3 regions of the Sphingomonas sp. NFX23 genome follow, and region 2 is predicted to be linked to each of the others. Evidence: riboswitches for the same ligand, from Rfam matches in the RefSeq annotation. Region 2 holds a riboswitch; each other region holds the start of a gene.
What was found. A riboswitch is a leader RNA that binds a small molecule or an ion and turns the genes downstream of it on or off. The one in region 2 is predicted to bind cobalamin.
Positions count from the first base shown of each region.

Region 1: another riboswitch for cobalamin. It lies ahead of J4O76_RS12560 (HoxN/HupN/NixA family nickel/cobalt transporter); the one in region 2 lies ahead of J4O76_RS11950 (DUF1636 domain-containing protein).
Region 3: another riboswitch for cobalamin. It lies ahead of J4O76_RS12870 (TonB-dependent receptor); the one in region 2 lies ahead of J4O76_RS11950 (DUF1636 domain-containing protein).

Region 1 is NZ_JAGEKH010000004.1:351,324-359,352, reverse strand. It holds gene J4O76_RS12580 (SDR family NAD(P)-dependent oxidoreductase) at 1-616, opposite strand, end outside; gene J4O76_RS12575 (cytochrome P450) at 721-2,094, shown strand; gene J4O76_RS12570 (prolyl oligopeptidase family serine peptidase) at 2,134-4,197, shown strand; gene J4O76_RS12565 (S9 family peptidase) at 4,194-6,302, shown strand; cobalamin riboswitch at 6,364-6,578, shown strand; gene J4O76_RS12560 (HoxN/HupN/NixA family nickel/cobalt transporter) at 6,761-7,810, shown strand.
Region 2 is NZ_JAGEKH010000004.1:212,990-221,018, forward strand. It holds gene J4O76_RS11925 (FAD-dependent oxidoreductase) at 1-1,555, shown strand, start outside; gene J4O76_RS11930 (UBP-type zinc finger domain-containing protein) at 1,552-1,857, shown strand; gene J4O76_RS11935 (peptidylprolyl isomerase) at 2,227-2,904, shown strand; gene J4O76_RS11940 (NAD(P)/FAD-dependent oxidoreductase) at 3,260-4,876, opposite strand; gene cobO (cob(I)yrinic acid a,c-diamide adenosyltransferase) at 4,937-5,536, shown strand; cobalamin riboswitch at 5,728-5,921, shown strand; gene J4O76_RS11950 (DUF1636 domain-containing protein) at 6,094-6,501, shown strand; gene cobT (nicotinate-nucleotide--dimethylbenzimidazole phosphoribosyltransferase) at 6,498-7,511, shown strand; gene J4O76_RS11960 (histidine phosphatase family protein) at 7,523-8,029, shown strand, end outside.
Region 3 is NZ_JAGEKH010000004.1:422,784-430,812, reverse strand. It holds gene J4O76_RS12885 (TonB-dependent receptor) at 1-1,310, opposite strand, end outside; gene J4O76_RS12880 (DUF2946 family protein) at 1,459-1,884, opposite strand; gene J4O76_RS12875 (PepSY domain-containing protein) at 1,949-3,343, opposite strand; gene J4O76_RS12870 (TonB-dependent receptor) at 3,378-5,558, opposite strand; cobalamin riboswitch at 5,791-6,021, opposite strand; gene J4O76_RS12865 (hypothetical protein) at 6,114-6,251, opposite strand; gene J4O76_RS12860 (GDSL-type esterase/lipase family protein) at 6,350-7,444, opposite strand; gene J4O76_RS12855 (hypothetical protein) at 7,480-7,911, opposite strand; gene J4O76_RS12850 (glycoside hydrolase 5 family protein) at 8,010-8,029, opposite strand, start outside.

The DNA of each region.
Region 1 (8,029 bases), 140 kb from region 2:
CGGCCGCCAGCAACGGCGTGTCGAAGATCCCCGGCAGGATCGTGTTCACCCGGATCCCCTCGCTCATCAGGTCGCGCGCGATCGGCAGGGTCATGCCGACCACGCCGGCCTTCGACGCCGAATACGCGGCTTGCCCCATCTGGCCGTCCTCCGCCGCAGCACTCGCGGTGTTGACGATCGCCCCACGCTCGCCGTCCTCGCCCGGCTCCAGCGTCAGCATCCCCGCCGCCGACTTCGCGAGACAACGGAACGTGCCGACGAGGTTGATCTGGATGATCCGATCGAACGCATCGAGCGGAAAATGCTTGATCGAGCCATCCTGCTTCGACCGCCCCGCCGTCTTCGCCGCGTTGCCGGTGCCTGCACAATTGACCAGGATCCGTTCCTGGCCATGCGCCGCGCGCGCCGCCGCGAACCCCGCATCGACACTGTCGTCAGACGTGACATCGACCTTGCAGAACACCCCGCCGATCTCGTCCGCGAGCGCTTCGCCCTTGTCCGCCTGGAGGTCGAAGATCGCCACCTTCACCCCCTTGGCGGCCAGTGCACGCGCCGTGGCGGCGCCCAGGCCCGACGCGCCTCCGGTCACGACGGCAGCAGTGTTTGCGAGGTCCATGCATCTCTCCTGTCAAAGCCCCGAGGTCCGCGCCCCGGTTGCAGAACATTAGTTATGCCGGTATTCGAGGCTTGCCAAGCCGGCATGTCGCTGAGGATCCGACGATGAGCCACGCCATGTTGCAGAACGCCAGCCCGCATTGGCTTCCGCGCCAGCCAAAGGGTGCGCTCGATCATATTCCGGGCAGCAATGGCCTGCCGTTTGTCGGCAACACCTTCAAATTGCTGGCCGATCCGATCGCGTTTAGCGAGGGTATGGCCGCACGATACGGCCCGATCTATCGCAATCGCGCACTCGGCGGCACCGGCGTGAACTTGCTCGGACCCGACGCGAACGAACTGGTGCTGTTCGATCGCGACAAGATCTTCTCGTCCGAACAGGGCTGGGGCCCGCTCCTCAACATGCTGTTCCCGCGCGGCCTGATGCTGATGGATTTCGACAAGCATCGCGCCGACCGGAAGGCGTTGTCGGTTGCGTTCAAGCCCGAGCCGATGCGGCATTATGCGACTGAGCTAGATGCCGGGATCGAGGCCGCGATCGGCGGCTGGGCCGGACAGACCTTGCGCTTCTACGACGTGGTGAAGAAGCTCACGCTCGATCTCGCCGCGACCAGCTTCCTCGGCGTGCCGCTCGGCGCGGAGGCGGACCGGATCAACCAGGCGTTCGTCGACGAGGTGCAGGCGAGCGTCTCGCCGATCCGCAAACCCTGGCCCGGTACGCAGATGCGCAAGGGCGTGAAGGCGCGCGCGTATCTGGTCGACTTTTTCGAGCGCGAGATTCCCGCGCGCCGGACCGGAAACGGCCAGGATTTCTTCTCGCAGTTCTGCCGCGCGACCGATGACGACGGCGCGCCGCTGACCGCGCTGGCGATCGCCGACCACATGAACTTCCTGATGATGGCGGCGCACGACACGATCACGTCCTCCGCGACCAGCCTGGTGATGCTGCTCGCGCGCAACCCGGATTGGCAGGAGCGGCTACGCGAAGAGGTCGTCGCGCTCGACCCGGATGTGCCGCTGACCGAGCAACTCGATCGCCTGATCCTCACCGAATACGCGTTCAAGGAATCGCTGCGGATGATGCCGCCGGTCCCGTCGATCCCGCGGCGTGCGCTCAAGGATTTCAGCTTCGGCGGGTTCGATATCCCGGCGGGCACGAGCGTCAACACTGCCATCACCTATACGCACCGGATGGCGGAGCACTGGCCCGATCCCGACAAGTTCGACCCGCTCCGCTTCACGCCCGAAGCGTCGAAGGGCCGCCACCGGTTCGCCTGGGTCCCGTTCGGCGGCGGCGCACACATGTGCATCGGCTTGCACTTCGCGACGATGCAGATGCGACTGCTGATCGCGCACCTGCTCACGCGCTACCGGATCGAGGCGGCAGCGGACAGCGGCGACGCGTGGCAGGTCTTCCCGATCCCGCGCCCGAAGGATGGTTTGCCGGTGACGTTCGTACCGCTTGCCACCCCGCAATAGTGTGTCATCCTCGCGCGGTTCATTCGAAGGAGCCGTTCGTTGCGCTTGACCCTTGCTCTCCTCCTGCTCGCGGCGACGCCGGCCTTTGCCCAGCAACAACCGGCCGCACCAATACCCGACGGCCCGACGCGCAGCTTCACCGGCAGCGACCTGTTCGGCCTGACGATCGCGGCCGACCCGCAGATCAGCCCGGACGGCAAGACGATCGTCTATGTCCGCCGCACCGGCGACGTGATGACCGACAAGATGCAGTCCTCGCTCTGGCTGATCGACGTCGCGAGCGGTCGCCAGACACCGTTCGCGACCGACGGCAGCAGCCCGCGCTGGTCGCCCGATGGTATGCGCATCGCCTATGCCGCGCGCGACGGCGAGGGATCGCAGCTGTTCGTCCGCTGGATCGGCGGCACGCAGAGTGCACGGGTCACGAGCTTCCCCGGCGACCCGCAGGCGCTCGCCTGGTCGCCGGACGGGACCAGGCTCGCCTACATCGCGACGGTAGCAGGCGAGGGGACCAAGCTCGGCACGCAGCCGCCCAAGCCCGAGGGCGCGAAATGGGCCGAGCCGCTGACGATCATCGACCGGGTCAACTACCGCAACGACGGGCCGGGCTATGTGAAGCCGGGCTACGACCATCTCTTCGTGGTCGGTGCCGACGGCGGAGCGGCTCGGCAGCTCACATACGGCAAGTTCGACGATGGCGGCCCGCTGTCATGGACGCCCGACGGCCGCAGAATCGTCTTCGCCGCGATCCGTGGCCCCGCCGCCAACCGCCAGGTGATGAACTCCGACGTGATCGCGGTCGATGCGATGAGCGGCACGATGCGGATGTTGACCACGCGCGACGGCCCCGATGCGCAGCCGCGCGTATCGCCAGACGGCAGCAAGATCGCGTGGCTCGGTTTCGACGACAAGCGCCGCAGCTACGAGAACACGCAGCTCTATGTCGGCGACCGCGACGCCGCCTCGCCGCGCTCGCTCACCGCCACGCTCGACCGGGCGATCGAGGACGCGGTGTGGTCCGCCGACGGTCGCAGCCTGTACGCGAGCTACGACGATCACGGCCAGCGCCGCGTCGCGCGCGTCGGGATCGATGGCCGCGTCACGCCGCTGATCGACAACGTCGCGGGCGGCGGGCTCGACCGGCCGTATACCGGCGGCGAGTTCTCGGTCTCGATGGGCGGCACGATCGCCTATACCGGCGGCGATGCGAGCACGCCTGCCGACGTCTGGGTGCTGGCGGGCGGGAAGCCGCGCCGCCTAACGACGCTCAACGCGGTGCTGACCGGATCGAAGGCGCTCGCACAGGTCCGGAAGATCGCGGTGACCGCGCCCGATGGTCGCCCGATCGACGCATGGCTCGCGACCCCGCCGAGCCGTGTCGCCGGTCAACGCGTACCGCTGATCCTCGAAATCCACGGCGGTCCGAACGCCGCGTACGGCCCCGGTTTCGCCACCGACATGCAGCTGTACGCCGCCGCCGGGTACGCCGTGCTCTGGACCAACCCGCGCGGCTCGACCTCCTATGGGGCCGAATTCGCCAACCTGATCGACAAGACCTACCCCGCCGCCGATTACGACGACCTGATCGCCTCGGTCGACGCGGCGATCAAGGACGGCACCGCCGACCCGGACAATCTGTTCGTGACCGGCGGATCGGGCGGCGGGCTGCTGACCGCGTGGATCGTCGGCAAGACTGACCGGTTCAAGGCCGCTGCGACGCAGAAGCCGGTAATCAACTGGATCAGCGAGGCGCTGACGATGGACAACACGCTGTTCACCTCGCGCTACTGGTTCACCAAGCTGCCGTGGGAAGATCCGATGAGCTATTGGAACCGCTCGCCGCTCAGCCTGGTCGGCAACGTCAAGACGCCGACGCTGGTCGTGGTCGGCGGCGACGATTACCGGACGCCGGTCAGCGAATCCGAGCAATATTACGCGGCGCTTCAGATCCGCGGCGTGCCGACCGCGCTCGTGAAGGTGCCGGGCGCGAGCCACGGTGGCCTCGCCGCTCGCCCGTCGCAATCCGCGGCGAAAGCGTCGGCGATCATCGCCTGGTTCGATCGATACCGGAAGCCCGCAGTCGCGACCGGAGCAGCACAGTGACGGCGCGGTACATGATGCTCGCCGGCGTCGCGCTGGTCTCGACCGCGGCGGTTGCGCAGGTCCAGCCGCCGCGCGTCGCGAAGAAGCCGTTCCAGGTGACGTCGCCCAACGGTGCGCGCGAGGACGATTACTTCTGGCTGCGCGACGACACGCGGAAGAATCCCGAGATGCTCGCCTATCTCGCCGCCGAGAACGCCTATGCCGACGCGCAACTCGCGTCGCTGAAGCCGCTCCAGGCCAAGCTGTACGAAGAGACCGTCTCGCACATCAAGCAGGACGACAGCTCGGTGCCGTATCCGAAGAACGGCTATTATTACGGCTCGCGGTTCCAGACCGGCGCGGATTACCCGATCCTCGAACGCCGCAAGGGCAGCCGTACCGCGCCCGCCGAAACGCTGTTCGACGAGCCGGCGATGGCGAAGGGCCACAGCTTCTTCGCGCTGAGCGACTGGGCAGTGAGCCCCGACAACCGCCGCGTCGCCTGGGCCGAAGACACCGTCGGCCGTCGCCAGTATGTCCTCAAGGTAAAGGACCTAGCGACCGGCGCGACGATCGCCGACACGCTCTCGAACATCGAGCCGAACGTGGTCTGGGCGGACGACAACAAGACCGTGCTGTACGTCGAGAAAGACCCGGTCACGCTACGCGGCTACCGCGTGAAGGCGCATGTCCTCGGCACGCCCGTCGCCAGCGACCGGTTGCTGTACGAGGAGAAGGACGACACCTATTCGATGGGCGTCGCGCGCACCGCCGACGACAAGTTCGTCTGCATCGGCGTGAGCAGCACGGTCAGCGACGAGCAGCGCTGCGCCCCCGCCGCCGCCCCGACCAGCTTCACGATCGTCGCACCGCGTGCGCGCGAGTTCCGCTACAGCGCGGATCACATTGGCAACCGCTGGATCATCCGCACCAACAAGGCAGCGAAGAACTACAAGCTGGTGACCGTCGCCGACGCCGATCTGGCCAAAGGCACGGCGGCGTGGCGCGACCTGACGCCAGCCAGCGACACCGTCTTCATCGAAGGCTTCAAACCGTTCGACGGCTTCGTCGCGATCGACCAGCGCGAAGGCGGCAATCGCATGATCCGCGTGCTGAACGACGCGGGCAAGTCGACGCCCGTGACCGCCGACGAGCCCGCCTATCGCATGTCGTTCGACGTCAACGAGGAGACCGCGACGCCGTGGGTCCGCTACACCTATGGTTCGCTCGTGACGCCGACCACGACCTACGAGGTCAACGCGAAAACCGGCGAGCGTCGCGTGCTGAAGGTCGCACCGGTGCCAGGCTACGACCCTGCGAAATACGTCACCGAACGCGTCTGGGCGCCGGCGCGTGACGGCACGCGGATCCCCGTGTCGCTGGTATACGCCAAGGGAACCAAGCGAGACGGCACCGCGCCGCTCTTCCAATACGCCTATGGCAGCTATGGGATATCCAGCGACCCGGCAGTCGACCCCGGTCGCATCGGCCTGCTCGATCGCGGCGTGATCTACGCGATCGCGCATATCCGCGGCGGGCAGGAGATGGGGCGCGGCTGGTATGACGACGGGCATCTGCTCAACAAGAAGAACAGCTTCACCGACTTCATCGACGTCACCCGCTATCTCGTCGCACAGAAATACGCCGCCAAGGACCGCGTCGCGGCGATGGGCGGCAGCGCGGGCGGGCTGCTGATGGGCGGTGTCGCGAACATGGCGCCAGCCGACTATAAGCTGATCATCGCGCAGGTGCCGTTCGTCGACGTGGTGACGACGATGCTCGACGCGTCGATCCCGCTGACGACGTTCGAGTATGACGAATGGGGCAACCCCGCGCAGAAGGCGTCGTACGACTATATGCTGAGCTATTCGCCGTACGACAACGTCAAGGCGAAGGCGTATCCGGCGCTCTATGTCGGCACCGGACTGTGGGACAGCCAGGTGCAATATTACGAGCCGACCAAATGGGTCGCTAAGCTCCGCGAACTGAAGACCGACAAGAACCCGCTGCTGTTCCGCGTCAACATGGAGGCAGGGCATGGCGGCAAGTCCGGGCGGTTCGAACGCTATCGGCAAAATTCGGAATGGCAGGCGTTCATGCTGCAACAGCTTGGTGTCGCGAAGTAGCGCGACCGTTGGCACGCGACCCGAAGCAGGGTACCGAACACGCGGGACGCGGCTTCCAGCCGTTTCCCGTGATCGCGTCGGTGCCCGGAAGGGCTTGATTGGGAATGCGGTGCGGACGGTTCGCCGTCCCATGCCGCGGCTGTCCCTGCAACTGTAAGCGGCGAGCGAGACGCACGAGCCCTTTTCGCGAGGGCAGCCACTGGGTGAAAACCTGGGAAGGCGTGCATCGAGCAGCGACCCGCGAGCCAGGAGACCTGCCGGCGTCTGGTCGCTCTTGTCCCGGTCCAGGGGGTGGCCGAGGCACGGTGAACGCCGCCTGCGTGACACTGGCTGAGCGACGACCATGTGGCGGGGGCCGCATCGGTGTCGTGCGTCGGCCGCTCATGGCGTCCGGTCGTCGCATGGCCCGGCCGTTTTCGGCAGGCCCCGGTCCTCGTCGGACGCTGCGGGGTTTGTGCATGACGACTTTGACGATGGAACGACCGACGCGGGTTTCGACCCGAAAGCGCATCGGTTGGATGTTCGCAGGCCTGGTCGCGGCCAACATCGCCGCGTGGTGCTGGGCGTTCTCGCTGTTCCACGCGCAACCGCTGATGCTGGGCACGGCGCTGCTCGCCTGGGGCCTCGGCCTGCGCCACGCGGTCGACGCAGACCACATTGCGGCGATCGACAATGTGACGCGCAAGCTGATGCAGGACGGCCAGCGCCCGATCGCGGTCGGCTTCTGGTTCGCGATCGGCCATTCGGGGATCGTGCTCATCGCGGCGGTCGCGATCGCACTGACCGCCAATGCGCTGTCGCAGTTCGAGGCATTCAAGCAGGTAGGCGGGGTGGTCGCGACCGTCATCTCCGCTGTGTTCCTGTTCACGATCGCCGCGATGAACCTGATCATCCTCCGCTCGGTCTGGCGCACCTTCGGCCATGTCCGCGGCGGCGGCACCTATGTCGAGGAGGACCTCGACCTCCTCCTCGGCAACCGCGGCCTGCTCGCACGTCTGTTCCGCCCGATGTTCCGGCTGGTCACGCGGAGCTGGCACATGGCGCCGCTCGGCTTCCTGTTCGGACTCGGTTTCGACACGGCGACGGAGGTCGCGATCCTTGGCCTCTCAGCGAGCCAGGCCGCCGACGGTCTCTCGATCGGTGTCGTCCTAGTCCTCCCCGTGCTGTTCGCGACCGGCATGGCGCTGGTCGACACCGCGGACGGCGTCGTTATGCTTGGTGCCTATGAATGGGCGTTCGTGAAGCCGATCCGTAAGCTCTACTACAACATAACCATCACCTTGATCTCCGCGATCGTCGCGATCGCAATCGGCGGGATCGAGACGCTCGCGCTGCTCGGATCGAAGCTCGGCTTCACCGGCGGCATATGGGACGTTGCAACGGCACTCGGCGAGAACTTCAATGGCCTCGGCTTTGCGATCATCGGCCTGTTCGTGCTCTGCTGGGTGCTGAGCTTCGCAATCTACCGCTGGAAACGCTTCGACGAGATCGAAGTCGTGCACGGATAAGCTAGCTCCTCTGTTCCCCAAGCTCGACGCGCTCTCGATCCTCCCCCGCCAGGGGGAGGTGGCGCGAAGCGACGGAGGGGGAGGACGACGATCACGTTTGTTCCGTGTCCTCCCCCTCCGTCTGGCAAGTGCCAGCCACCTCCCCCTCGCGGGGGAGCATCGAAAACTACCGATATGCGAATTGGCAGTCCCGCCAAACTGCTCTAACCCACCCCCGAG
Region 2 (8,029 bases):
CGCCGGCGAGCAGGTCTATGCGATCGGCGAGCACGGCGTCGCGGCATGGCTCGTGCTCGAAGGAACGATCGACGTCGTCCGTCGCGACGGGCTCAGTCACGAGGCACCGATCACCACGCACGGCCCGGGGCAGTTGACGGGCGAGGTCAACCAGCTTGCCGGACGCCCGACGATCGCGGGCGGCACTGCCGGACCCCAAGGCTGTACCGCGCTGCCGTTCGATCCGGCGCATCTGCGCGCGCTGATGGTCGGCTCGGCGGACGTCGGCGAGATCGTGATGCGCGCGTTGATTCTGCGCCGCGTCGGGTTGATCGAGCAGGGGAGCGGGGGGACGGTGATCGTCGGCCTGCCGGACAGTCCCGACGTCGTCCGGCTACAGGGGTTTCTCACGCGATCGGGCTTTCCGAACATCGTCCTCGATGCGGCATCGGACGATGAGGGGCGTGCGCTGGTCGAGCGGACCGGTGTCGCGTCGAGCGATCTGCCGCTCGTGGTCTGTCCCAACGGTACGGTGCTCAAAAGGCCGTCTGATATCGAGGTCGCGGCCTGCCTCGGGATCACGCCGGAGCTCGATCCCGACACCGTGTACGACGTCGCGATCGTCGGTGCGGGGCCGGCGGGGCTGGCGGCGGCGGTGTATGCGGCGTCCGAGGGGTTGTCGGTGATCGTGCTCGACGAGCGTGCGATCGGCGGGCAGGCGGGGGCGTCGGCGCGGATCGAGAATTACCTGGGCTTCCCGACCGGCATTTCGGGGCAGGCCTTGGCCGGGCGCGCATTCAATCAGGCGCTGAAGTTCGGTGCGGAGATCGCAATCCCGTTGACCGTGGAACATCTCGATTGCGACGAGGATCGGCCCGCGGGTGACCCACTCGCGCTCGAGCTGCCGGGCGATCGACGCGTTCAGTCGCGCACCGTGATCGTCGCATCGGGCGCGCGGTATCGGCGGCCGGACATTCCGGACCTTGCCGAGTTCGAAGGCGCCGGCGTATCCTATTGGGCATCGCCGATCGAGGCGCGGTTGTGCGAGGGCGAGGAGATCGCGCTGGTCGGTGGCGGCAACTCGGCCGGGCAGGCGGTGGTGTTCCTCGCACCGCGCGTGAAGCACCTGCACCTGATCGTCCGCCGCCCGCTGGCCGCGACGATGTCGAAATATTTGATCGACCGCATCGCCGCGCTGCTCAACGTGACGATCCGCGTCGGCACCGAGATCGTCGGGCTGGAGGGTGAGCGCGCAACCGGGCTCACGGCGGCGATCTTCCGCCAACGCAGCGACGGCGCGGAGACGCGGTGCGCGATGCGACACCTGTTCCTGTTCATCGGCGCAGACCCCAACGCGGGCTGGCTGAAGGGCTGCGTCGATACGGACGAGAAGGGGTTCATCGTCACCGGCGCCGCCGCGCTGCCGTTGCAGACGAGCCGCGCAGGCGTGTTCGCGATCGGCGACGTCCGCGCCGGCTCGACCAAGCGCGTCGCGGCGGCGGTCGGCGAAGGCGCTGCGGTGGTCGCGCAGATCCATACGGTTTTGGCCGACATGGCGGAAAGGCACGCGGAATGAGCTACGGTTGCACGCATATGGATACGGTCCGCGACGTTACGCCGAGCGCGAAGGGGTGCGAGGAGTGCCTCCGGATCGGCAGCGAGTGGGTGCATCTGCGGCTGTGCCGCGAATGCGGTCATGTCGGCTGTTGCGACGACTCCCCGCACCGCCACGCGACCGCACACTTCCACGCGACACGGCACCCGATCATCGAGGGGTACGACCCGCCGGAGGGCTGGGGCTGGTGTTTCGTCGACGAGACGATGGTGGATCTGCCGGACCAGACGCCGCAGGTTGGGCCGATCCCGCGCTATGTTTAAGGGGGGGGCGATTGTGGTCGTAGCGGTGTGATTCGGCACTATGAGGTACCCTGCGCGCAAGAAAGTTTAGGACGAACTGGCCACAGGTACACCACCCCGGCGAAGGCCGGGGCCCAGTTGGCATGGCCTGAGTGACAAAGCGCAAACCTACATCACCGACGTTTCCCAACTGGGCCCCGGCCTCCGCCGGGGAGGTGCCTAGGAACGAGGCGTCCGTCATGCTGATTAATCGGAACTCCGCACGGTTTCGAGCTAGCGCTGCTATCGTGCCGCGCTACGTCACATATTCCTCCACGCTTGCCTCACCACATACGGACAGGTAGCCGCCGCCAATCGGTAAAGGCGTGAGTGATCGAAATGCGGCGTTTGATGATGGGCTTCGTAGCCATTGCGGCCTTGGCGACTGCGGGAACGGCGCAGCCGGCGAGGCGGCAGGTACAGCACGCCGAACCGGGACCCAAACCAGGCATGGTTCGCGTCCGCCTAGTCACGTCGGAGGGGCCGATCCTGCTGGCGCTCGACGCCCGCCACGCACCGAAGACCACCGCGAATTTCCTCGCCTATGTCGATGACGGTCGGTTCGACGGGACCGATTTCTACCGCGCCAGCCGCCAGAAGTCCGCGCCGAAGCTCGGCTTCATCCAGGCCGGCATCCGCACCGATGCGCGGCGGATCCTGCCGCCGTTTCCACTCGAGACTACCGCGATGACCGGGATCAAGCATCTCGACGCGACGATCTCGATGGCGCGCGGGATGACGCCGGCGTCGGCGGGCGGGAATTTCTTCATCACAGTCGGGCCGGCGCCGGCGATGGACGCGCGCGCGGGCTATCCGGGCTATGCGGCGTTCGGGCATGTCGTCGCGGGCATGGACGTGGTGAAGCGCATCCTTGCCAAGCCGACCGGCGGCGGGATGGATGCATTCAAGGACCAGATGATCCTGAAGCGTGTCGCGCTGGTGAGTGCTCGGCGTTTGGATGGGGTGGTGAAGCCGACGGGGCTGCCGCGGGCGTGGCTGATCGAGACGAGGCCGCAGCCGCGGAAGTGAGGGGCTGGAGGGCGATCTGGACCTTGCTTAGCACGTGGACTGTGCGACTCTTACTCTAGTCCGAGGAAGCGTTGGTCCCATTGCAGGCTTCTGTCGCAAACTCGGTCGCCGTCGACGTGCACCGCCCCGGCGAAGGCCGGGGTCCAATTGGAAAGGTCGGAGTAACGATGCTCGGCCTCAGTTAGCGGCATCCCCCAATTGGGCCCCGGCCTTCGCCGGGGTGGTGTTTTGTCTTGGCAGGGTCATAAGTCAGTTGCCACAACCCTCTGTTCTACCGCGAAGGCGCGAGCTCAGGGTAACGAATGCAGGTATTCGTGGCTCCTGGCCCCCCGCCTTCGAGGGGGAACGAAACGGCTTAGGCAGTGAGGCTCAACGCAACCGCTTCCGCGACCTTGATGCCGTCGACCGCGGCGGAAAGAATACCCCCCGCATAGCCTGCGCCTTCGCCGGCCGGGAAAAGCCCCGCCGTGTTGAGGCTCACGAAATCATCGCCGCGCGTGATCCTGACCGGCGACGAGGTGCGCGTCTCGACCCCTGTGAGCACCGCGTCGGGATGGTCGTAGCCGGGGATCTCGCGTCCGAATGCAGGCAAAGCCTCGCGCAGCGCAGAGATCGCGAACTCGGGCAGGCACTCCGACAAGTCAGTCATATGGACGCCCGGCTTGTACGACGGGATCACTGAGCCTAGCGCGGTCGACGCGCGCCCCGCGAGCAGGTCGCCGATACGTTGCGCGGGCGCCTTGTAGTTCGAGCCGCCGGCGACATAGGCGCGCGATTCCCAATGGCGTTGCAGCTCGATCCCGGCGAGCGGGTGGCCGGGATAGTCGCGCTCGGGGTCGATGCCGATGACGATCCCCGAGTTCGCGTTGCGTTCGTTACGCGAATATTGGCTCATGCCGTTGGTCGCGACGCGGCCCTCCTCTGAGGTCGCGGCGACGACGGTGCCGCCTGGGCACATGCAGAAGCTGTAGACCGTGCGCCCGTTCTTGCAGTGGTGCGACAGGCTGTACGCCGCCGCGCCGAGGTCAGGGTGACCCGCGCACGGCCCGAACCGCGCTTCGTCGATCCAAGATTGCGGGTGTTCGATGCGGACGCCGATCGAGAACGGCTTGGCCTCGACGTAGACGCCCTTGGCATGCAGCATCTCGAACGTGTCGCGCGCGCTGTGGCCGACCGCGAAGACGACGTGGTTGGCTTCGAGATAGTCGCCGGTGCTGAGATGAAGACCGCGAAGCTGGCGAGTGCCGGCCTCCTCGACGATGTCGAGACCGTCGACGCGCGTCGAGAAGCGGTATTCGCCGCCGAGCGCCTCGATCGTCTCGCGCATGCTCTCGACCATCGTGACGAGACGGAAGGTGCCGATATGCGGATGCGCTTCGGTGAGGATTTCGGGTGGCGCACCGGCTTTCACGAACTCGGTCAGGACCTTGCGGCCCAAGTGGCGCGGGTCCTTGATCTGGCTCCAGAGCTTGCCGTCGGAGAAGGTGCCGGCGCCGCCCTCGCCGAACTGGACGTTCGATTCGGGGTTGAGGACGCTTTTGCGCCAGAGACCCCAGGTATCCTTGGTGCGTTCGCGGACGACCTTGCCGCGGTCGAGGATGATCGGGCGGAACCCCATCTGCGCGAGGATCAGGCCGGCGAACAGCCCGCATGGGCCCGCGCCGACCACCACCGGGCGGGGGCCGGTGTAGCTCGCGCCGCCCTTGGTGACGAAGCGGTAGCCGGTATCCGGCGTGCGCTGGACGTGACGATCCTTGCGGAAGCGGGTGAGGACGGTGTCCTCGTTCTTCAGCGTGACATCGACCGAATAGACGAGCTGGATGTCCATCTTGTCGCGGGCATCGTGCGCGCGTCTGGCGATGGTGTAGCGGATCAGGTCGCGCGGGGTAACGCGCAGGCGGTCGCGGATCGCGGCGGGGAGCGCTTCGTCGGCGTGGTTGAGCGGCAGCTTGAGGTCGGTGATGCGGAGCATGTCGGTCGCTCTAGCGCCGCGCGGCGCGATCCGCCATCGGGAGGACGAGAGGACTTGATCATGCGGACCGACGACGAACAGAATGCCAAGAGCGCCAAGCGCAAGGAGGTCCAGGACCGGATCGTCGCGAGCAAGACGATCGAGAAGGGGCTGATCATCGTCCACACCGGCAAGGGCAAGGGCAAGTCGACCGCCGCGTTCGGCATGGCGGTGCGGATGATCGGGCATGGGCGGAAGGTCGGCATGGTGCAGTTCGTCAAGGGCGCGATGGCGACCGGCGAGAAGACGATCTTCGATGCGTTCCCCGCGCTGTGCGAGTTCAAGCCGATGGGGGAGGGCTTCACTTGGGACACGCAGGACCGCGCCCGCGACATCGCGGTGGCGCGTGAGGCGTGGGACGAGGTGAAGCGGATGATCGCCGATCCGTCCTATGCAATGGTGGTGGCGGACGAACTGAACATCGTGTTGCGCTACGAGTATCTGCCGGTCGACGAGGTGCTGGCGGTGCTGGCGGCGAAGCCGGAGATGACGCATGTCGTGGTGACCGGGCGGAACGCGCCTGATGCGTTGATCGAGGTGGCGGACCTCGTGACCGAGATGACGCAGGTGAAGCATCCGTTTCGGTCGGGCGTGAAGGCGCAGGCGGGCGTGGAGTTCTAGGCGGCTTCCTACTCTACGGTCCGTTACGAGGACCGTCCGTCATCCTGACGAAAGTCAGGCCCCAGAGCCACGAAGGCTGCCGCCCGTTACCCTGGATCCTGACTTTCGTCAGGATGACGGGAGGGCGTGGGGACGGCTGGCGGACTTCTGACCGACGTAGCCGTGTCTTGCGCCGGGTCTTCCTCCCGCCTATCGCTTCGCCCGCGACAGGTTCCCCCGATGCTCACGCCGAGGGGGATGAAAATGGGAACGGGAAACACCCGGCTGCCCCTGCAACTGTACGCGGCGAGCCATTGTGCCTCATGCCATTGGGATGTTCCCGAGAAGGCGGCGCGGACGGCGTTGACCCGCGAGCCAGGAGACCTGCCCGTCGCGGTCGTCTTTCGTCCGGCCAGGGTGCGCCGAACGGACGGGTAACACCCCGAGCGACGACATCGCTTCGCGTCGCGCGAAGGCAGGAGGCGTCCGCTTCTCGCCCTTTGCGCGGTGCGGGACCGACTGTCCGAAGGGGTTCCTATGCCAAGTACACATCATTCCAAGATCGTCCGGGAACGGACATGCTGAAGCCGGTCGAGGACGGCGTCGCGGTGGTCGCGTGCAACACGTGCCGCCATTCCGCCGACGCGCGCGACGACGAGCAGGGCCAGCGTGGCGGCGCGCGGCTGGTCAGTGCGCTGAAGGCAGTGCAGGCGAGCGATCCCGCCTATGCCGACGTAGCCGTGCAGGAAATGCCGTGCCTGTTCGCGTGCCAGGATTTCTGCACCATCCATCTGCGCGCACCCGCCAAGGTCGGCTATGTGCTAGGCCGTTTCGAGCCGACCGAAGACGCTGCCCGTGCGATCCTGGATTACGCACGGCTCTACGGCGAGAGTGCGTTCGGACAGGTGCCGTTCAAACAATGGCCGCAGGGCGTGAAGGGCCATTTCATCACCCGCACGCCGCCTGCCGGGTTCGTCGTGGAATGACTTTTTTTCCGACAGCCGGGGCATTTCTATCATCCTTGAGCGCGTTGCCGCAGCCGGACGAAGCCGCTCGATCGGCGGCAGTGGCGCGGCAGGGGCAACTGACCAAGCCGCCGGGCTCGCTCGGGCGGTTGGAAGAGATTGCCGTCTTCATGGCCGGTTGGCAGGGCCATGAACGCCCGCGGCTCGATCGCGGCCGGGTGGTGATCTTCGCGGGTAATCACGGCATCGTCGATCGCGGCGTCAGTGCGTTTCCGGCCTCCGTCACGGCGCAGATGGTGGCCAATTTCGAACATGGCGGCGCGGCAATCAACGCGCTGTCGCGCGCGGCGGGGCTCGATCTCAGAGTCGTCCCGCTCGATCTCGACCGGCCGACCATCGATTTCACCGTCGCCCCGTCGATGTCGGAGGAGGAATGCCTCGCGGCGATCAACGCGGGCGCCGCCGTCGTTGCGGACGCACCCGATCTGATCGTGCTCGGCGAGATGGGGATCGGCAACTCGACCTCCGCCGCCGCGCTGTGCCTCGCCAGCTTCGATGGATCGGCACGCGACTGGGTCGGGCCCGGTACCGGAGTCGACGACGACGGCATGGCCCGCAAGATCGCGACCGTGGAGGCCGGGCTGGCGCTGCACCGGGACGCACTGAGCACGCCGTTCGAGACGCTACGCCGGCTTGGCGGTCGTGAACTTGCGGCGATCGCAGGCGCGGTCATAGCTGCGCGTCTCGCAGGCGTACCCGTCATGCTCGATGGCTTCATATGCTGTGCCGCGGTCTCGCCGATCGCCGCTGCGTGCCCGGATATTCTCGCGCATTGTCTTGCCGGCCACGTGTCGGCCGAGCCGGGTCATGCGCGATTGTTGCGGGCATTGGACCTCGATCCCCTGTTGTCGCTGGGCATGCGGTTAGGCGAGGGGAGCGGCGCGGCGGTGGCGACGTTGCTCGTCCGCGCGGCGCTGGCGACGCATGACGAGATGGCGACGTTTGCCGAGGCAGGGGTCTCCGTCGCGTGACCGGTTCGCACATGCTGTACCTGATGCGGCATGGCGCGCCCGTCCGCAAAGGCCTGTTGCTGGGGCGAACGGACGATCCGGTGACGGAGGCCGGCGTTGCGGCGTGCGTCCGGCGAGCCGCAGGGCTGAAGGTTGCCGCGATCGTGTCGTCAGACCTGAAGCGTACTCGCGATTGCGCGACGGCGATCGGCAGCGTGCGGGGCATCGTCGGCGAGGTCGATCGACGGTGGCGCGAACTCGACTTCGGAGCGTGGGACGGAATGCGTCCAGCCGATATCGATCCGGCGGCCTTCGCTCGGTTCCACGACGATCCGGACGCTGCTCCGCCGCCGGACGGTGAGCGATGGTCGTCGTTGCTGGACCGGGTCGGCAATGCCTTGGCGGTACTTCCGTCGGTGCCGACGTTGGTCGTCACGCACGGTGGCGCTATCCGGGCGGCGCTCGCGGACCTGTGTGGGTTCGATCGTCGCCGGACATGGGCGTTCGACCTGCCTTATGCCGCGCTTGTGTCGTTGCGG
Region 3 (8,029 bases), 210 kb from region 2:
GTCGTCGAATAGGCGGCATCGCTGGTCGGGAAGACTCCGACGATCGGCGCGAACGGATCGACGTTCGCGATCCGCACGGCCGCATTGCCACCGACCGGGCTTTGCTGGCGCGGGTTGACGAAGTTCGTGTCGTTATATTCGCCGCCCAGGCTGAACCGGTTGCGCAGTCCTGCGATCACGCTGTCGTTGGCGATCACGAGCCGCTCGTTCCAGAATTTGTGGTCGTGGTAGATCCGCTGGACCGACCGCGCGAAGCTGCCATTGGGGAAGGCGGCGGTCGGGGCGGTAAAGTTCTGATCGCCACTCAGCACGAAGTCGCGCTTGGCGTGATACCAGGTGAAGTCGTTCGCGACCGACCAGCCGCCGCCGATCGTATAGTCGATCCGCGACCGCAGCGTCGTGTCGCGTGCGCCAGAATAGGCGCCGTACGGATTGTAATTGCGACGGCGCAGAGCCTTGTCGAGCACCATGCCGTTACTGCTCCGCAGCGCGTTGCTCGGATCGCGCGCAACGGCGGCAGAGACGAACGGCAGCCCTTGGTAGCTGCTGTCGTACCGGTCCTCGTAATGGTCGACGGCAAAGAGCAGGCTCAAATCGGCCGATGGCTTGAACAGGATGCTGCCCGTCAGTCCGACCGAGCGCGTCGCATTGTCGTCGACGTCGTACAGGCTGTCGGAGTGCATGTAGCTCGCGTCCGCGCGGATCGCGGCGCTGTCCGACAGTTTCAGGTTCACGCCGCTGGCCGCGGTCACCGTGTCGAAGCTGCCGACGCTCAGCAATCCGTCGAGGTGGTCGCCGTCGAATGTCGGCTTGCGCGTGACCTTGTTGATGACTCCGGCCAGCGCGCCTTCGCCGTAGAGCACCGAGGCCGGCCCCTTGATCACTTCGATCCGGTCGAAATGCCAAACATTGGTATCCCGTTGGACCACGGTCGAGGTGGAGATACGGACGCCGTCCTGCAGGATCGAGACGGCGCCGCCCGAAAACCCGCGCAACGTCACGACCGCGGGGTTGCCGGGGACGTTGCCAGCGATCGCGCCGACGACGCTGTTGAAAACCTCGCGCGCGGTGCGCAGCCCCTGCACCTGCATGTCCGCCTGCGTCAGCGTCTCGACGGTCGCGGGCGTCTCGCGGACCGAGAGGCCGAGGCGACTGCCGGTATCCGATTTGCGATCGAGCTTCAGCTGGTCGCGCTGGCCGGTGACGACGATCTCGGCCTTCTTGTCGATCGCGTCCTCCTTGTCAGACGCGTGGGCGGTCCCCGAGAACGCGACGATCGATGCCGACGCGAAGACTATGGTTTTGAACATGTGAATCCCTGCTGGATCCGTCCGCACATCGAGGTGTGGATCGGATACCGTCATCCCCCGCGGGCAAGCCGCGCGTGTCGAGACCGGTCCGCCATCATGGTGGACCAGCCGAAGCATCGTGATCGCGCCCGGTCCGAAGACCGACGGATCACGCGGCGGGGAAGGGCGGAGGGCCTCGCAAGGGTGGCCGAAGATAGGGTTGCGCAGCGATCGATACCGCGGTTCTCACGTGGCGGACGAGACCGACGATGAACGCGATGGCGATCGCCAGCAGCACCGGATCGACCGCTGCCAGCGACGGCGCGGTCAGGCCGGAAAAGGCGCAGGGCATCTCCCGCTCCTGATGATCGGACTTGCCCGAATGATGCGCCATGCCCGGCATCGCCATCGCCATCATGGGTGCCATCACCGTCTGCACAGGCACGGTGCCGCCGCAGATCTCGATCGTCACGCGCCCCCCGGAGACGACCGGCATGAACCCGGCTGGCACCAGGATCTTCATCGCCAGCGCGCACGCAAGCACCCACGCCGCCAGCTGGCGATGGTCCAGGAGAAGGCGACGGAGTGCTGCCACGGCGCACGACTACGCGCTCGCAGTGGCGCTGTCACGTGGACGAAACGTCCCGTTAAAGCCTGGATCAGCCGCGTCTCAACCGCTTCCAGCCGAGCCAGATGCCGCTGACCGACGTCACCAAGCCAACCAGCGAGAACAGCCAGATCAGCAGGTCCCACGCCGGCCGGTACCGCGTCAGTATGGTCAGATCCCATTTGTGCAGCAGGTCGAACGCCCAGCGGTATGTCCGCCTGCGCCGATCGATCCTGGCCAGCACGTCGCCGGTCGCGGGGTCGATATACAGCCACGTCGCGGCCGGATCGTCGAAGCGCAAACGGAGCATCGGCAGGCGAGGGAGACCACCGGGGTCGTACCAATATGCGTCGGGCTCGGTCAGCCGGTCGATCGCGACCGGCGGCGTGCCGGCGACAAGCACCCGTGCGGCGGCAACGATCGCATTTGGCTTTGGCTGGGACGGCACGAGCGTCGCGGCGTCGAGAATCTGACGTCGGCCATCCGGATACTCGAGCACCACGAGGGGTGTCGCCGCATAGTTGGTAATCTCTAGACGGACGGCTCCCGCGCCGACATGGCGCAACCGGTCGAGGGGTACGGCCGGCATCACGCCAGCAGCGGCATAGGCGCGCACCGCCCGCGCATCCGGTTCCGCACTTCGGAACAGGTGCCAGGGACCGACCGACAACCATCCGCTGAAGATCCACGCGATCAGGAAACCGCCGCCGACCAGCCCCGCGACATGATGCCAGAGCATCCACCCGCGATACGGCGTCATCCGCCCGCCCTTGAACCGGCGGGGGCCGATGCGTGCGCGGAGGATACCGATCCAGATGCCGGCGAGTGCCGCGGCGATACACGGCCCCGAAACCCACATGACGACCTGTCGCCAGGCGGCGTTGTCCTGGCGCAGGACGGTCGGATACAGCCAGTGCGGCACCGATCCCAGCCAGTTCCAGAACCGCTCGGTCCGGTCGGTCGACTGGACGATCTCGCCGGTCGAAGCCGACACGTAGAGATTGGTGCCGCCCTCGTCCTCCAATGTCGCTTTCCACAGCGGGCGATGTCGGTCGAAACCACCCGACACCGTCCACTGATCCCGCATGATCCGCTCGACATTCAGGACGCGTGCTCGCCCGAAACGGCTTGCGACGCGAACGGCATAAGCCGCGTCCACCGGAGCCAGATGCCGGCCCTTGCTTGCGGAAACGGTATGCCGCTCGTCGTCCCAGCCTTGACTCCGCCAGACCGGTACGCCGTCGCGCATCTCGAGCAACAGGTCTTGCGGCAATCGCCCCGCATCGAGCGGTGGCGGCACGCTCACGGCGGACCAGTCGATCGCCTCGGCTCTCGCCAGCGCTTCGGTTGGCGAGAGTGAAGGGTACGGCACGTACAGCATCACCAGGCCCGACCCGAACCACATCGCGAAGAACAGGCAACTGGCGATGCCGACCCATCGGTGCACGAGATACAGCCACCGGCGCGCGTGCCTGCCGGCGTTAGAAACCGGCACGAAGCGACACGTCCAAGGCGCGCGGCCGCCCCAGCACCCATTGCTGCGCGCCGTAGCTGTTGATCGCATAATCCTTGTCGAACAGATTATAGACATGCACGTCGATCGCGACCCGCGGCGTCACCGCGTAGGACAGCGTCGCGTCGACCGTCGCATAACCCGGAATGCGGAAAACATTGGCGTTGTCGGAGAATCTTCGCCCGACATAGCGCAGTCCGGCACGCGCCTGGACCGCCGGTGTCGCGGTCCAGCTAAGCCACAGGTTCGCCGTCGTCTCGGGGACGTCGGGTGGCGTGTTGCCGGCAAAACTCCTTTCGCCCGAGACGAAGTCGTCGAACCGCGCCTCCAAGACGCTGCCATTGGCGTCGATCCCGAACCCTGCCGGCAAGTCCAGCGACACCGCAGCCTCGATACCCTTCGCGGATCGCTGCCCGACCTGCTCGATCGGGCTCGTCGGGGTCAGTTGCGACAACAGTCCTTTCTTGACGATGCGATAGGCGGCGATCGTCGCGGTGCCGCGGCCATCCAGGAACACGGCCTTGGCGCCCGCCTCGACCTGGTCGCCCGTCGCGTTGCTGAAATGGACCTGCCCGGTGGTATAGGTCGTCAGCGTCCCCAGCGGATCGACGCCGGTGGCATATTGCGCGTAGAACGAGACCGTCGGGACTGGCTGATAGACCGTCCCAACCCGCCATGTCGTGTTGCCGAGCCGCTTGTCGAGCGCGAAGCTTGCGGTCGGGACGGCGGCAGTCGAGTCGATCGTCCAGCGCCGTATCCGATCGCGCTCATAGCGGATGCCGCCGACGATCGAGACATGCTCGCCAAGCTTCAGCCGGTCCTCCGCGAAGATCGCATATTCGTTCGTCCGCGTGCGATACCGCGGTGCGATCCCCTGCGTGTCGACGATCACGCCAGGATCGAACACGAACGGATCGACGACCGAGACCTGCGGGTCGGCGCCGAAATTGTGCGAATAGGTGAGCTTGACGAGGTTCACGTCGAAGCCCGCGACGACGTCATTGGTCACGCCGTCCGCGATCCGCGTCTTGAGCGTCACGCTACCCTGGTCGCCCCATTGCGTCTGATCGTGGACGATCCCGGTCATGTCGGTGCGATAGATGCGCCCGGGCGTGGCGCGCACGTCATTCGCGCCATTGGGACAGAAGCCGTCCGCCGCCACCCAGCAATAGCTTTCGAGGTTGAGCCACTCGCGCTTGGAGGTGAGCCGGTACGCCTGATTGCTGACGGTGAGCGTCTCGCTCGGCTGCCAATCGACCTGGAGGCTTGTCCGGTTGTCGCGGTAGCGGACATGGCCGTCGCGCGTGTTGTAGTTGCGGTCGCGATTGTCGTGGTCGAGCCGTCCGTCGATCAGCGGCGTACCGAAATAGCGCATCGGATTCTGGTTGCCATAATCGTCGCGCACCGTGACGACGAACCGATCGGTCGGTGCCCAGCGCAACGTCCCCGACAGCGCGTAGCTTCGTGATTGCCCGCGATCGACATACCCGTCGGACCGCCTGTAGCTGCCGTCGACGCGGTAGGAGAGATGCTCGTCGAGCGGTCCACCGGCACCGGCTGCGACGTGGAAACTGTCCTGCGATCCATAGCCGATCTCGCCGTCCACATCGGTGTGCCGCGTATTCGGCTTGCGCATCAGCACGTTGACCGCGCCGCCTAGCGCGCCTTGCCCGTACAGGACGGAAGCCGGACCGCTGAGCACGTCGATCCGCTCGACCATCCACGGGTCGCTCGGAAAGGTGATCGTGCCGGCTGCTGGAAAGAGGCGGATACCATCGATCAGTTGCAGCACCGAACCTTGACCGCTGAACCCGCGCGCGGCGAGCGCGGTGCCACCATTGCCGAGGTTGGCGACGCTGGTGATGCCGGGCGCGCGGCTGGTCGCGTCGTTCACGGACACGTCGCCGCGCGCCCGGATCGTATTGCCGTCGATCGTCGACAGCGTCGCCGGCGTTTCGAGCGGCGACAGGTTCAGGCGGCTGCCGGTCGAGTTCGGAACCGTCAGGTCGGCCTGATGGCGGCCGGTTACGAGGATATCGTCGGCGCTACTCGCCGAACGATCCTCACTGGTCTGCGCGCTGGCCAGGGATGGTAGGAAGGTGACGAGCAACGACGCGGCAAACGCGGCATACGGTGATGGAAACGACATATAAAAGCCCCCGAGGCGTCGGACGAACCGGCAGGGGCCTGTCACCGAGCACGAGGCTCGAACGTGCGCCGGCGAGCGCGCCACGAGCGGATTGCCCGAGCACGTCCAAGCGAACGGGAGCAGCCATACCCGACGGACGCCATCGCGACCGGCACGCCTGCCCATGCGGTCCCCACCGCACACATCGTCGCTCAGACGGAGTACCGTGCCTCGGCCATCCCCTGGACCAGGCAAGAGCGACCACACGCCGGCAGGTCTCCTGGCTCACGGGTCAACGCCCGATGCACAACCTTCCCAGACCGATCGGTCCAGTGGCTGGTGACCGGGGACTTCGCCCGACCACGCACGTGCATCACGCTCGCCGCTTACAGTTGCAGGGACAGCCTCGGCATCAGGTGGTCGAAGCCACCCTCACCGCGTTCCCTATTAAGCTCCTCGCGGAGCACCGGTGCGATCATGTCGACCCATCCGAGAACGGGCCGACGGGCAAGGTGTAGCGTGACGTTCCGACGCGGGCAATCGACGATCGCGTAACGATCTCAGCGCTTGGTCGACCTATCGCCCCCGCGTCGCGTCCAGGAAGGCGGCGGTCCAGCAGGTTTGCGATGCGCACCCCTTCATCGGACCGGTGGGGGACGCGGGGTAGCGCTTGTCCGCCGCGGCGGCCCAGAAGCGGTGGTGCGGGTGCTGCACCGGGCGGGTGCCGATACCGGTAACGTAGGATCGGTCGAGAGGATTGCGGCCGAGGATATATAATCAAGGCTCGTCACGACCGCGTCGCGGTATGCTGGCTATCGGTGCGCCCACATCTCGGGATGCGCGTCGATATAGCCCGACAGGGCGGTCGTGATCTGCGCATCGTCGGCGGTCGACGGATGCGAATGGCATCCCGTGAACGCGAGCCCGGTGACGGGCACGAACGCGATATTGCGCTGGCCTTCCGCCTTCAAACGCGCGGCAACCTTGCCGACTTCCGCCGCGATCTCGCCCCCGGCCATGTCGGTCGCCCACAGGACGACATGCGCGTCCGGATCGCGGGCCCGGAGGCGTTTGACGAAGTCGACATAACGCTGCTCGTAATCGGCATGGAGCGCCTCGCGCGTCTTCCACGGCTCCCCGGGATGGAGCGGCGTGGTGAAGTCGTTGGTGCCGAGCGCGATCACGAACAGACGCGGGTGCCACGCCGGATCGACGGAGCGCGTCGCCTTGTCGAAGAGCGTGAAGGGATAGGCAACGGGAAGCGTGTCGGCCGCCATGCCATTGTAATTGCGGACGATCCCCCGACCCGAGATAGCATTGACCTGATAGTCCGCGCCGTATCGCTTCGCCGCCAGCGCCGGCATGGCTTGCGCGGTATCGGTCGTCGCCCACACCTCCGCTTCGGTGCAGTCGCGCTTGGTCGAGACGTTGCCGTAGCCGACGGTGTGGGAGTCGCCGATGAATTCGATCTGGCGAGCACGGGCGGGGATGGGCAACGCGCGCGTTCTGGCCGCCGCGTAAAATCCGCCGAAGACGGTCGGCGCGGCCTGGCTCTCGCTGGCGACGTCGACGCGGATCGTATGGCGGCCGTTTGCTAGACCGGCGACGCGGTAGAGCCCTGGCTTGGGCTTGAAGAGCGTCGTCGGGGAGGATGCGTCCACCGTGATACGCAGGATGACATCCCCTTCGCCGATCTTCAGCAGGATGCCTGCGCCCCGAAAATTCGTCTCGAAATAGGTGCCCGGCCATTGGCGTCGATAGCCGTCCGACGTCCGCTCGACCCGGCCGCCGATATGCATCGGAAGCGCGGCACCGGGCTTGCTCGATACCGCGATGACGGTGATCGGCGTCGCGACCGCCGACGTCGACAACAACGCTGCACCGAGCAGGCCCAGAACCGTACGCATACCGTGTGTTCCAGTTCGATACGACAACGCCGGCATCAGAACGCCGCCATTGCTGAGGCATGCGCCCGGATCACGTCTTGCGTCGAGGCGTCGCTGTCGAACACGCCGTACCAGCCCTGCGGCTCGTGTGGCGGGTCACCCATATAGCCGAGGTCGCCGCGCTGGAACCGGTGGTCGGCATGCGGCGTGCGAGCCTCGCCGTTCCACGCCCAGAAGTTCGAGCCCGCGAGCGGTCCGCCGGACCTGGCATTGGTTTCGATCGCCGCATAAATCTGACGGTAGAAGCGATCCTTATAGACCGTCATGATGGCCGGATCATAGGCGGTCTTCCCGTCGCGCGGATAGCCGAACTCCTCGATCACCAGCGGCTTGCCGAGCGTCGTGGCCAGTCGGATATGCGCGTCGATGTAGTTGGCGACCTTGGCCGCGCCCGCGTCGTAAGTGCCGGCGAGATCATTTGCGTCCATCCAGGTCCAGTTGTTGGGCCAGATATGCGTCGTGAGGTAATCGATCGACGGCGAACGGTGCGCGGCGAGTACGACGTCCTCGCGCTCGATCGAACCCTTCAGCCCTCCGAACCGGTCG